Linked DNA regions of Pyrobaculum calidifontis JCM 11548. Each later gene encodes a partner of the first gene's protein in a complex. Links are inferred from orthologs where the notes say so. Each region holds a gene or a part of one and is shown in the gene's direction. Other genes may lie near its edges.

Region 1 (5,990 bases):
GAAATTTATCAGGGTCTGCACCAGGGGGCCGGCCCTTGCCCCCACCGCCAGGGCCACTTGAACCACGGAGGACGGCTCCTCCGCTGGGTCTCCGACTCCGTGGTGGTCCAGCACCACGAACCGCTGTGGCAGTCTTGCCGCGAAGGAGTCGCCGATGTCGAAGAGCATCACGTCGCCTTCGACCGCCAGCGCCTCCTCCGCCTCGTTTAGCCGGTATATGGCCTCGGCGCCTGCCCTGTGGAGCAGAGCCGCGGCTATTGTATCATCGGCGTGGGCAACTCCGCCGTGCGTAATAGCCTTAAAGCCTCCCCGGCGTATGATCTCGGCCGCCTTGGCCACGTCGCTGAGCCACACTCTGGAGCGAGATATATCTTTAAAATCTCTTTGTACAGGGTACTGTGGTTTCTGTACTGGTGGAGAGGCTTGAGAAAGTCTTTCCTCCTAACACATACGCGCTGAGGGACGTGTCTGTGGAGATTAGGGATGGGGAGTTCCTAGTGGTTTTGGGGCCCTCTGGCTCTGGCAAAACGACCTTCATAAGGTGTATTGCTGGGCTTGAGACGCCGACTAAGGGCCGCATCCTCTTTGGAGACGAGCCCGTGGTAGACGTGGAGAAGGGGGTTTTCGTGCCGCCTGCCAAGAGGAACGTGGGCATGGTGTTTCAAAACTGGGCGCTCTACCCGCACATGAAGGTATTTGACAACATAGCCTTCCCGCTTAAGATCAAGAAGTTGCCCCGCCACGAGATTCAGCGGAGGGTTAAGGAGGTAGCCGAGGCGCTTGAGATAGCCCACCTCCTGGACAGGTACCCTAGGCAACTCTCTGGAGGGCAACAGCAGAGAGTCGCCATAGCCAGGGCGTTGGTCAAAGAGCCACAGGTCTTGCTCATGGACGAGCCCTTCTCTAACCTAGACGCAAGGCTGCGGATTTCTGCCAGAGAGTTTGTGAAAGGGCTTCAGAGGAAGTTGAAAATTACCACTATCCTTGTTACCCACGACCAGCACGACGCCTACGCCTTGGCGGATCGCCTCATGGTGATAAACAACGGCGAGGTGCAGCAGATAGGCACCACAGACGAGGTTCTCAACAACCCGGCGAACCTCTTCGTGGCACAGTTCTTCGGCGACCCTCCCATAAACGTGGTGGAGGGGGAGGGGAGGGGCGAGTACGTCGACTTGGGAGACTTAAAGATCCCCGTGAAGGCGCCGGAGGGGAAGTTGCAAGTTGGCATAAGGCCCACAGACGTGTACGTGGCCGAGGCCCCCCTGTCGCCTAACGACGTCGCGCTACCGCCAGCACGCGTGAAGCTCGTGGAATACCTAGGCTTTACCCCCATCGCCGTTGTGACGTGGGGCAAAACGGAGCTCAGAGCCGTGGCCTATGGCAAGGCCGCAGAGGGCGGCACAGTCAAGGTGTTTCTGAAGCCGGAGGGGGTGAAGCTCTTTAGAGATGGCAAGCGAATTAGGTAATTAACATTAGCGACAAGGCTTATTAACCCTCAGGCCCGCTGGGCCATGGGGATAGTTATTGCGGGCTTCGTTAGGACGCCCATTGGAAAGTTTGGAGGCGCCCTCAAGGACGTGAAGACTCCCCACCTAGCCGCCTTTGTCATAAAGAAGTTGCTGGAAAGGACGGGGCTCTCGGGAAAGGAGGTGGACGAAGTGGTGTTTGGCTCCACCCTCCAGGGGGGCATGGGTCAAAACTTGGCGAGGTACGCCGCTCTGTTGGCTGGCCTGCCGGTGGAGGTGAGCGCATATACGGTGAACAGGGTCTGTTCTTCGGGGATGCAGGCCATTATAGAGGCATATAGGGAAATCGCGGTGGGGGACGCCTCGGTCGTAATCGCGGGCGGCGCCGAGTCTATGTCTACGCCGCCTATATGTCTTCCAGACGACGCCCGGTGGGGGCTGAGGCACTTCATCGGGCGGCGGGCCGAGCTCAGAGACTTGATGGTATACGACGGTCTGACGGACCCCTCCAACGGGCTCCTCATGGGCGAGGAGGCCGAGCTAGTGGCTAGGGAGCACAAAATTACGCGGGAGGAGTTGGACTGGGTGGCTTATGAGAGCCACATGAGGGCGTGGCGGGCTACTGAGAACAGGTGGTTTGAAGAAATGGAGCCCATAGACGGCGAGTTAGGCGGAGTGCGCGTCAAGTTAGACAGAGACGAGGGCATTAGGCCGGACACCACGCTTGAAAAATTGGCCAAGCTTAAGCCCGCCTTTAGGCCCGACGGCGTGTTGACCGCGGGGAACTCCAGCCAGCTGTCCGACGGAGCGGCCGCCCTCCTGCTCACCACTGAGGAGAAGGCAAAGGAGCTCAGCCTCAGGCCAGTGGCGCGCATCCTTGGCTACAGCTGGCACATGGTGGAACCCTGGCGATTCGTCGAGGCCCCCCTCTACGCTGTTCAAAAACTGTTGAAGAAGCTGGGCATGGGAATTAACGACTTTGACTACTTTGAAAACAACGAGGCCTTCGCCGTGAACAACGTGCTATTCCACAGATTCCTCGATGTGCCTTACGACAAGCTGAACGTCTTCGGCGGCGCCATTGCCCTCGGCCACCCGCTCGGCGCCTCGGGGGCAAGGATTGTCACCACGCTCATATCGGTGCTTAGGCGCATGGGCGGGAGGAGAGGCATCGCCGCGCTCTGCCACGGCACAGGTGGAGGAACGGCCCTGGCCATTGAGCTTGTCTAAGTCTCGGCGTATTTTTGGGCAACTTTTACCCCGTGGACACGGTACAAGTGTATCGCGGCATCTCTCACGGTGAAAAATCTCTTTTTACACTTTATACACACTATATGCGCCACGTCCCACTGATCCACCTCCACCTGTAGATACGACTTGAGATCTTGTGGGATTTCCACAAGATTTATTGAGCAGACCCTATTTAACCGTGATCGGAGGCGTCGATGAGGCGGGTAGGGGGCCGCTGGTGGGGCCGTTGGTGATAGCTGTGGTAGTTGGCGACAGCGACGTCCTCCTAGGGGTGGGGGTTAGGGACTCCAAGGCCTTGAGCCCTGGGGCTAGGGAGAGGGTGTTTGCCAGAGTGCTGGAGGTGGCGGAGTGCGTAAACTACATAGTAGTGGAGCCGCACATAGTGGACATGTATACGTCTAAGGGCCTCCTCAACGCGCTTGAGATAGACTACACTGCCAAGTTGTTGGCCACGTGCCCTGCCGATGTGTACTACGTAGATTCGCCAGATGTGAAGCCTGAGAGGTATGGAAGCGCGTTGTCTATGGCCACTGGTAAGCGCATAGTGGCGCTTAACAAGGGCGAGCGCGTGCCCCAGGTGGCTGCGGCGAGTATAGTGGCCAAAGTGGTGAGAGACCGCTTGATAGACTTGTTGAAGAGGGAGGTGGGGGACTTCGGCAGTGGCTACCCCTCTGACCCGCGTACGGTGGAGTTTGTAAAACGCGGACTCGTGCCCAGCGAGTGTATTAGACACTCGTGGAAGGTGAGGTTTAAAGTATAAAAACTGGTCGGTTTTAGAGGCCTCGTGAGCGTCGTCGATTTAAGCCTTTGGGAGCCTAAGACGGCTCTTGGGAGAATGGTGAAAGAGGGGAAGATAAGGACTATAGATGAGATCTTTGCGAACAACCTCCTAATAAAGGAGCCCGAGATTGTGGATATTCTGCTCCCGGGACTAAAGCAGGAGCTTTTAAACCTAAACCTAGTCCAACGCCAGACGCATGCTGGCGAGAGAAACCAGTTTCAGGCGGTGGTGGCGGTGGGCAACGAGGATGGGTACGTTGGCGTGGGAATTGGGAAATCTAGACAGGTGAGGCAGGCCATTGAGAAGGCCACTAGGGAGGCCAAGTTGAACATTACGCCCGTGAGGCGCGGCTGCGGCTCTTGGAAGTGTTCTTGCGACGAGCCTCACAGCGTGCCATTTGTGGTAAGTGGGAAGTCCGGGAGCGTAGAAGTGACGTTAATCCCGGCGCCTAAGGGCGTGGGCCTTGTGGCAGGCGACGTGGCCAAGGTGGTGTTACGTCTGGCGGGGATAAAGGACGTGTGGACAAAGACTAGAGGCGACACTAGAACTACGTTGAACTTTGCGCTGGCGGTGTTCAACGCTCTTAGAAACACCTACTACTTCAAGCTATGATGGCGGCAACTGAGCAAAAGACGGTGTACCCCCGCTACGCCGTAATTAGGCTCAGAGGTATACCCACCACTCCGGGTGACATTGCCGCGACGCTTGACTTGTTGAGGCTTAGGAGGAAGTTCACCATGGTGGTGGTAGTGGGCTCTCCAAGTGTCATGGGCATGATAGAAAGGGTGAATGACTGGGTCACTTGGGGGGAAATTGACGCAGATACTCTCGCAGAGGTGTTGCGTAAGAGGGGGCGAATTGTGGGCGACAAGCCGCTTACGCTTGAATACCTCCAGAAGTGGGGGTGGAACTCCTTTGAGGAAGTGGCCCTCGCGTACATCTCCGGGGAGATAGAGACGCTTGCGTGTAAAAAGGACTTCAAGGCTAGGGAGGGGCAACGGCCGCCGTGTATTCCATACCTAAAGCCCTTCTTCCGCTTACATCCGCCTAGAGGCGGCCTCAACAGTGTAAAATTGCACTTCTCTGTGGGAGGCGACTTGGGCTACAGAGGGCCTTTGATCAACGACTTAATTAAGAGAATGCTCTAACACCGCCTCGCGGCTGTCTCCTTCAGCTTCTGCGCGGCCTCCTCGGGGGTTGTCTCAAGGGTGAATAGTCCTCCCCCTGTTTCAGCGCCGGCGGCGTATTTCAGTCTCCCGTCGGGGCGGTACATGCCGTATATTTCGAAGTGTAGGTGGTAGTAGGGGAGTCTTAGGCGGAGGGGGGCTTGGTGCATTACCATGATGTAGGGCATTGGCTTCTCCAAGACGTTTTTAAAGGCGCATAGCGTCTTTTTTAGGGCGTCTGCCAAGTCCACTAGCTCGTCTTCGCCGAGTTCCACTATAGAAGACACGTGCCGCTTTGGGTAGACGTGGGCCTCGAAGGGCCACCTCGCGTAGTACGGAGTAAAGCTCTTCCACCCGCGGTTTTCATATATGACACGTTTATCTTCCCTTTTCACAATGGCGCAGTGTAAACACTCGCCACGCCTCTTATACCACCTCTTTGAGTGGGCCAGCTCCAGGGCTACCCTAGGCGGCACTACGGGGAGTACATATATTTGGGAGTGGGGGTGGGTAAGCGACACGCCGATTTCCCTCCCCTTGTTTCTAAAGTAGAAGAAGTAGGCCAGTTTCTCATCCCGCTCTGACTCCCGCGCCGCCTCGACCACGAGCTTCAACGCTTTAACTATCTGGCCTATTGGCAAGTCGCTTAAGTCGTCTACGTCGTGTTGAGAAGTTTCCACGAGCACATAGGCGCGGCCATACGCCTCTTGAGCGACATAGAAGTCCTCGGTGTATGGTTTCGGAGGGGTGGGGGTTACCACGGGGTAGCGGTTGGGCAGCAACAAGACGTCCCAGCCGTGGCCTGTCTCAGGCGCGCCGGGGCAGAATGGGCAAAAGCCCTCGGGCTGCCACGGCCTAGAGAGTCTGTGGGGCGAGACGAGGGTGTACTCCCCAGTGAGGGGGTTCTTCCTAATCTCCATACTCCAGGCCCCTATCCACTTCCACAATCCACCACGAGGGTGCTTCTGCCTCTTTAACAATTCTCTGCGCAGTGTGAATATCAGGGGCCAACGCTATTACTACGCCGCCGAGGCCTGCGCCAGAGAGCTTTGCGCCGTACGCGCCCGCGGCCAGGGCGCGTTCTACTAGCAGGTCTAGCTGGGGCAGAGAAACTTCGTAAAGCTTTGACAATAGCCAGTGTTGTTGCGTCATTACTTCGCCCACCCGTTTAAGCTTCTCCAGCGGAGACATTTCACTTTTCAAAACGGCTACCGCCTCCTCAGTGGACTTCTCCATTTTCAGTGTAAACAAGACCCTGCTCCTCAGCGGCTCTGGCAACTGATCAACGACATCTCTGTGGCTGAGAAGCGCGCGCCACGGGAA
Region 2 (6,020 bases), 180 kb from region 1 along the record:
TCTGCCCCCTCTGGCAGAAAGGCGCCCACTGTTACATACACCGTCTCCCCCGGCTTGAGGGAGAGATCTCTCCTGAATTGCCCCACCAAGACTCTCCCAACCACTTTAAATCTGCCGGGGGTGGCCTCGGAGCTGACGGCGTATCCGTCGTAGGCGGCTCTGGGGTATGGGGGATAGTCGTGCGGTGCCGCGACGTCGCGAGCTGCCACATAGCCAACGGCGTCCCAGGTTGCGATCTTCTTCACATCGCCGATCTTCTTAACGAGGGGCAGTATCTCTGCCACTTTCGCCAGCGGATTAAGCCCGGCGAGGTAGCGCATGTATGTCGCCCAGGCTCTGTATATAAAGTTTTTATACCAAGCCGTAGGAGACGTCGGTGATGGAGTCAGGGTTACGGCGATAGATGACCGGAGGCGCTATCGCTGATATATTTATATACAGGGCTGTGGAAGTCGTCGATGGGCAAGCGTAGGAAGAGGAGGAAAATTCTTCTCAAGCCTAAGAAGACGTTGCCCAAGATCTTCACTTGTCCACACTGCGGCGCCCAGCTGGTAACTGTGAAGAAGACGAAGAACGGCTACCTAGTGATCTGCGGAAGCTGCGGCCTTAGCCACGAGTTTGAAGAAAGGGCCGGGTGGATGCCCGTGGACTACTACAACGCCTTTGTCGACTTATACCTAGAGGGCAAGATCCAGCCCCCCCAGCCTAGCCACGCGCATTCCGAGGGCGGGGGAGATGAAGCTAGTTGACTACCTACTGGAGGGCAGCGTTAAACACTTCACGCTGATAGACCCCGACAAGTCGGTGGACTATTTGAAGATAGTGAGATACGCACTTGACGCGGGGACAGACGGAATCTTGGTGGGCGGCTCTTTGGGCATTAGAGAGACGCAGATGACGCAAGTGGTGAAGGACATCAAGTCTGTGGCACACGTCCCCGTGGTCCTATTCCCCGGCTCTCCGAGCCAGCTCACAGAGGAGGCCGACGGCGTTTTGTTCCTCAGCGTATTAAACTCCCTAGACCCCTACTTCATAATTGGGGCGCAGGTGCAAGGCGCTGTGTTAATAGCCAAACACTTCCCAAGGCTAGAGGTGATATCCACCGCATACGTCATCGTGGGCGACGGAGGAGCGGCAGGATTTGTCTCCATGAGCAAGCCAATTCCCTACGCCCGGTGGGACTTGGCCGTGGCTTACGCGCTCGCCGCCTACTACATAGGCTTCGGCGCCGTGTACCTAGAGGCCGGGAGCGGGGCTCCGCAGCCGGTGCCGCCGGAGATGGTGAGGGCGGTGAGAAAAGTCTTCCCAAGAGTTTTAATAGTGGGCGGAGGGATAAGAAGCGGCGAGGCGGCGCGTCAATTGGCGCGAGAGAGGCCTAATGTAATTGTGACGGGGACCTTAGCCGAGGAGCAACCCGAGAAGCTTGCCGAAGTCGTCAGAGCTATAAAATCAAGCCTTTAACTTCTGCCTTCTCCAGTGCCGCCTCGCGGGGGACCTAGTAACCCTCCTTTTTGTCTTGGCGATGACCCACAGGGGAGGGTTTCTGTTGCTGTTTAAAGCCGCGGCGAGCCTAAGCTTCTTGCCCAGCGGCTTGTTTCTAGCCATGGCCGCCTAAAATGTCGAAGTTTTAAATTTTTCAGAGTCGGAATCTGTACTCTTGCCGGGTTTGGCTGTACACAGCCTCTAGGATCTTCTTCAAAGTCTCGTCGTCTATTGGCACTTTTACTCTTCCAGAGGAGGCCAGGGAGATCAATTGTTGCTCCAGCGCCTCCACGATGTCCGGCCTTACGACTCTAATGTTGTCTAGCCTCGCCAAGGCCTCCGGCGTTAGTATCCTCTTGAGCACTGCCCTCCTCTGGGCCGCCGCTATTTGCGCCTGCCGCTCTGCCTCTGCCCTCTTTTGTAGCTCCTCGAGCTTTTTCCTTCTAAGTTCTTCAAGCTCTCTATCCTCGGCCTCTGCCATTACTCCTTGGGCGGCGCGACGTATTTGGCGAGCTCAGGCCTCTGCTTCACCAACTCTTTTGCAATACGGGCGGCGACTCTGTCCACAAGAGACTTGCCCTCTGGCGTCAACACGCGCCCCCTCTTGGTCTTTGTCACAAAACCCGCATGTTCTAGCTGTTGTAGAATCTTCCTAATTATTGCGCCGCCTGCCTTTCTAGTTCTCTCGGGCCTAGTCTTGTCGCCTATCTTGGCCCTGTAGCCATAGGCGGTTCTAAGAGAACCGACGCCGACGGGTCCATATATGTAAAGCTTTCTCATAATAGAGGCGGCACGTATGTACCACCAGTCCTCGCTCATGGGCGGCCTCTCCTTATTGGCCCCAGTTTTTACAAAAGGCGCCCAGACAGGCGGCTTGACCTGCGGCACGTTGTCCTTTATGTACTTCGCCAACTCCGCTATTAACAAGTCTGCTGGCACGTCTTTCACCGAAGTCACGTGTCCCACACCCCCCGGGTTTATAAGTTTTCGTGGGCAAAAAGAATTTAAAGGGCAGGGGCAGGGGGACCTCTGTGAGATTTTGTCCAAACGACAAGAGCTTGTTAATCCCAGTAAAGAAGGGCGATCGCACAGTGCTTAGATGTCCCAAATGCGGCTACGAGGAGGAGGTGTCTCAAGAGGTTAGAGGCAGGTACCAGAGCAAATCCGCAGTAGAAAACAAAAACCAACTCATAGTAGTTGCAGACAACGCAGTTAACTTGCCCAAGGTAAAGACGCGGGGTTGCCCAAAGTGCGGCCACGACGAGGCCTACTTCTGGGTTCAGCAGACGAGAGCCGCCGACGAGCCTCCCACCAGATTCTACAAGTGTACAAAATGCGGCCACGTGTGGCGGGAATACGAATAGCCCATCTTTTCTATCGCAGTCAGAGGAGGCGTTGGCGGCGGGCCGCCCGCATAGGCGCTTAGGGGTACCTTAGGGTGGGGTGTATTATGGGTTCAATTTTTTAAAAAGTGGGCCACCTTATGTCATGCCTAAGTATGTTCTAACGTATATGGACGCCAAGGAGTTCGCGTACATAATAGACTCACTATCGGTGTTGGTGGAGGAGGCAAGCTTCGTGCTTAGGAGCGATGGCCTTTTTCTCCGCGCGTTAGACGCGTCTAGGACGGCCATGGTAGACCTCTCTATGCCTAAGGAGGCCTTTGAGGAATTCCCAGAGGTTGAGGAAGAGGTAAAGCTCGGCTTCAATTTTAAGGATCTTAAGAAGCTACTGCGGCGGGTGAAGAAGGGCGACAAGATAAGCCTTGAAATCGAGGAGTCCAGAGTCAAGGTGAAGCTGGTGGGCAAGTCTGTCAGATCTATAACTCTCCCCATGATTGAGGTGGTGTCTGAGGAGCTCCCAACGCCTAAGGTGGTCTTCACGGCGCTTGTCAAAACCAGTAGCGACGTATTGGCCTCTGCTGTGAAAGACGCAGACGCTGTAGCAGACGAGGTGAAGTTTGAGGCAAACGAGGACGCCTTTGTAATAAGCGCGGCCAGCGACAAGGGCGAGGTGGAAGTGCGGCTGGACAAGGGCAGCGAGCTTGTCTACGAGTTTGACGTAAAGGAGCCGGCCTCGGCCCGCTATTCGCTGGAGTACCTCGTGGACATCGTGGGCAAGGCGTCTAAAATAAGCGACATAGCCACTGTGGAGTTGGCCACTGCGAAGCCTGTCTTGCTCACCTTCGACATACCGGCCGGCGGCCGAATTGCCTACTACGTGGCGCCGAGGGTGGAGTGATTGTAGAAGTATTTTTCCGCAACTACTACAGGAACTACGCGAAGCTGGAAGTAGACGAGGTGGAAAAGAGGGAGTTCGCCTTCCAGCCCTTTGTCGGCGGCATGGTTAGGCACAAGGCCTTTAAAAACCTCGAAGAGCTGAAGAGGCACTTGGTTGAGAAGACGCCTCGGCACGTCTACTACTCCACCGCCCGGTACGAGAGGCCTTGGGAGGAGGACATGGAGCGAAAGGGCTGGCTAGGCGCCGACTTAGTATTTGACATAGATGGAGACCACCTCGACACTGAGGCGTGTAGAGAGAGCAAGGTGGTGTCTTTGGCGTGTCTAGAGGACGCCAAGGAGGAGGCCAACAAGCTCATAGACGTGTTGACAGAGGAGCTGGGCCTTAAGCCGACTAAGGTCGTATTCTCCGGCAACAGGGGATTCCACGTGCACGTGGTCGATGAAGAGGTGTTGGCCCTTGGGCAAAAGGAGCGTAGAGAGCTTGTGAACTACCTAAAGGCAGTCGGGTTTGACCCCTCTAAGTTCCACATGAAGGTGGGGAGGCGGAAGGTCGTGTTGTACGAGGAGGAGGCCGTGGGCAACCTCTTGCGCATTAGGAGAGGCATAGAGGACCCCGAGGCGTTGAAGGTTGAGGTAGACGAGGTGGTGACGCAGGACGTGCATAGGCTCATAAGGGCCCCCGGCTCGCTCAACGGGAAGACGGGCCTCGTGGCATTGCCTCTCTCAGTGAGAGACTTGGAAAAAGAAGTGGCGCACATAGTCGAGAGGGCTATCGCCTTTAGAAAGGGGAATTTGAGGCTGAGGTTCGAAAAGCCGTTCCAGGGCACTGTGTTGTTTGAAAAAGTGGAGGCGAGAGAGGGCGACATTAAGACGCTGCCAGCACATGTGGCCATATACCTAGAGCTACAGGAATTTGGCAAAATATATGATTGAGAAGCTGAGGCTCTGGTTAGCCGCTGAGGCTAACTCGCGCTTTCTCACAGAGCCGCCGTACGGCTCGTACGCAGAGGCGGCTGAGCAGTTTGTCAGAGATTTGCAGAACTCGCCGCTGCCGCAGAGCATAGCGGAGCAGGTTAAAGCCCATGTCTACTCCACGTTGGTCACGATAGTGGAACTTAGAACGCGGAAGATACTGTGGGAACTGAGCCAAGGCCGCGAGCCTAAGAATACGACGGCAGAAGAGGAGAGGCTCATACGGCCGTTGTTGAAAATCCTCCGTGCCAGACCCCACCGGAGAGAGGCGCAGGAGTATGTGATTGTACAATTCGTAACTCCCCACCCTGCCATAATAACTGAGGACTTTAAACAGATAGGTCCCTTTAACAAGGGCGACTTGGCTAAACTGCCTCCCCGCGACGCGAAAGACCTAGAGGAAAGGGGCGTTGCCAGACTCCTCCGGCTTGAAGACTAACTGAGGCCCGATCCCCTGCGGGGCGTGGTGGGAGTAAAATTTATTTTGTCCCCCTTTTTGCCCCTTCGTGAAGTTTCCCAAGAGCGTAAATATGTACTGTCCACGGTGTAACACATATACGCAGCATAGCGTGTCCAACTACCACGGAGGTCAGAGGAGGTCGCTGGCGGAGGGCCAGAGGAGGTATGAGAGAAAGTTGAAGGGGTACGGCTCCACTCCTAAGCCTAAGCAGAAGAGGTTTGCCAAGGTCAATAAAAAGGTGACCTTAGTATTTACCTGCACTAAGTGCGGCTACAAAATTGTGAAGAGCTTAGGCAGGATGAAGAAGGTGGAACTGGTGTAGGCCCATGCCACAGAGGTTCAGCAGAGTCCTAATACCACAGCCTCGGTCTAGGTTTGTTAGACTTAGGTGCCCCGACTGTGGAAACGAGCAGGTAACCTTTAGCCACGCCGCGATGGTGGTGCGCTGTCTCGTGTGCGGCAGAGTTTTGGCGCAACCCACCGGTGGGAAGGCGATTTTCGCAGGCCACGTCGTAAAAGTTTTAGAATAGCCCCCAAACCCCTTCCTTCAATGAAGTTAGTGAAAAAGGATTTTCCAGACGTAGGCGAGTTAGTCATAGGCACAGTCAAAAAGATCGCGGAGCACGGGGCGTATGTGTACCTAGACGAATACGACTTGGAGGCCTTTGCGCCGACGCAAGAGGTGGTCCAGTCTTGGTTTCACAGCATTAGGGATTACATAAAGGAGGGCAATAAGACGGTGTTTAAGGTGATAAGCGTAAACCCCAAGATGCGCGTGGTAGAGGTTTCTCTCAAGAGAGTTAGAGTAGACGAGAAGGAGAAGAAGCTCCTCCTCTACCGCCACAGAGTCAGAGTGTTGAAGC

The links.
Region 2: the proteins of rnhB (region 1) and pcn are in contact, whole or in part, in a crystal structure (PDB 3P83), measured with the Archaeoglobus fulgidus proteins. The link is inferred for Pyrobaculum calidifontis JCM 11548 from one-to-one orthologs. Residues at the interface, in WP_010878125.1 of Archaeoglobus fulgidus: Ala74, Ile178, Ala179, Ile183, Arg190, Ser195, Asn196, Leu197, Arg198, Gln199, Lys200, Thr201, Leu202, Asp203, Phe205; in WP_010877842.1 of Archaeoglobus fulgidus: Val39, Ala42, Asn43, Val44, Ala45, Met46, Leu125, Asp168, Ser194, Asn218, Tyr219, Pro220, Ile237, Leu238, Ala239, Pro240, Arg241, Ile242, Glu243, Ser244.

The regions. Positions count from the first base shown.
Region 1 is NC_009073.1:745,800-751,789, reverse strand. The notes cover bases 1,814-4,689. They hold rnhB (ribonuclease HII), read left to right. Parts: upstream 1,814-2,898; coding sequence 2,899-3,480; downstream 3,481-4,689. Other genes in these bases: galT (galactose-1-phosphate uridylyltransferase), read right to left, coding at 4,646-4,689; PCAL_RS04150 (50S ribosomal protein L30), read left to right, coding at 4,110-4,649; PCAL_RS04155 (30S ribosomal protein S5), read left to right, coding at 3,505-4,113; PCAL_RS04165 (hypothetical protein), read right to left, coding at 2,696-2,869; PCAL_RS04170 (thiolase family protein), read left to right, coding at 1,814-2,699. Also shown: PCAL_RS04180 (hypothetical protein), read right to left, coding at 1-354; glucose ABC transporter ATP-binding protein GlcV, read left to right, coding at 399-1,469; more of PCAL_RS04170, read left to right, coding at 1,515-1,813; more of galT, read right to left, coding at 4,690-5,587; PCAL_RS04140 (GHMP family kinase ATP-binding protein), read right to left, coding at 5,577-5,990. UniProt on the Methanocaldococcus jannaschii protein: Endonuclease that specifically degrades the RNA of RNA-DNA hybrids.
Region 2 is NC_009073.1:930,052-936,071, forward strand. The notes cover bases 1,941-4,846. They hold pcn (proliferating cell nuclear antigen (pcna)), read left to right. Parts: upstream 1,941-2,970; coding sequence 2,971-3,723; downstream 3,724-4,846. Other genes in these bases: PCAL_RS05255 (DNA-binding protein), read right to left, coding at 1,941-1,963; PCAL_RS05260 (30S ribosomal protein S19e), read right to left, coding at 1,963-2,439; PCAL_RS05265 (transcription factor S), read left to right, coding at 2,514-2,846; priS (DNA primase catalytic subunit PriS), read left to right, coding at 3,720-4,658; PCAL_RS05280 (DNA replication complex subunit Gins51), read left to right, coding at 4,651-4,846. In the rest of the region: PCAL_RS05235 (molybdopterin molybdotransferase MoeA), read right to left, coding at 1-320; PCAL_RS05240 (hypothetical protein), read left to right, coding at 459-749; PCAL_RS05245 (geranylgeranylglyceryl/heptaprenylglyceryl phosphate synthase), read left to right, coding at 736-1,461; PCAL_RS05250 (50S ribosomal protein L39e), read right to left, coding at 1,450-1,605; more of PCAL_RS05255, read right to left, coding at 1,637-1,940; more of PCAL_RS05280, read left to right, coding at 4,847-5,136; PCAL_RS05285 (50S ribosomal protein L44e), read left to right, coding at 5,204-5,479; PCAL_RS05290 (30S ribosomal protein S27e), read left to right, coding at 5,484-5,687; PCAL_RS05295 (translation initiation factor IF-2 subunit alpha), read left to right, coding at 5,708-6,020.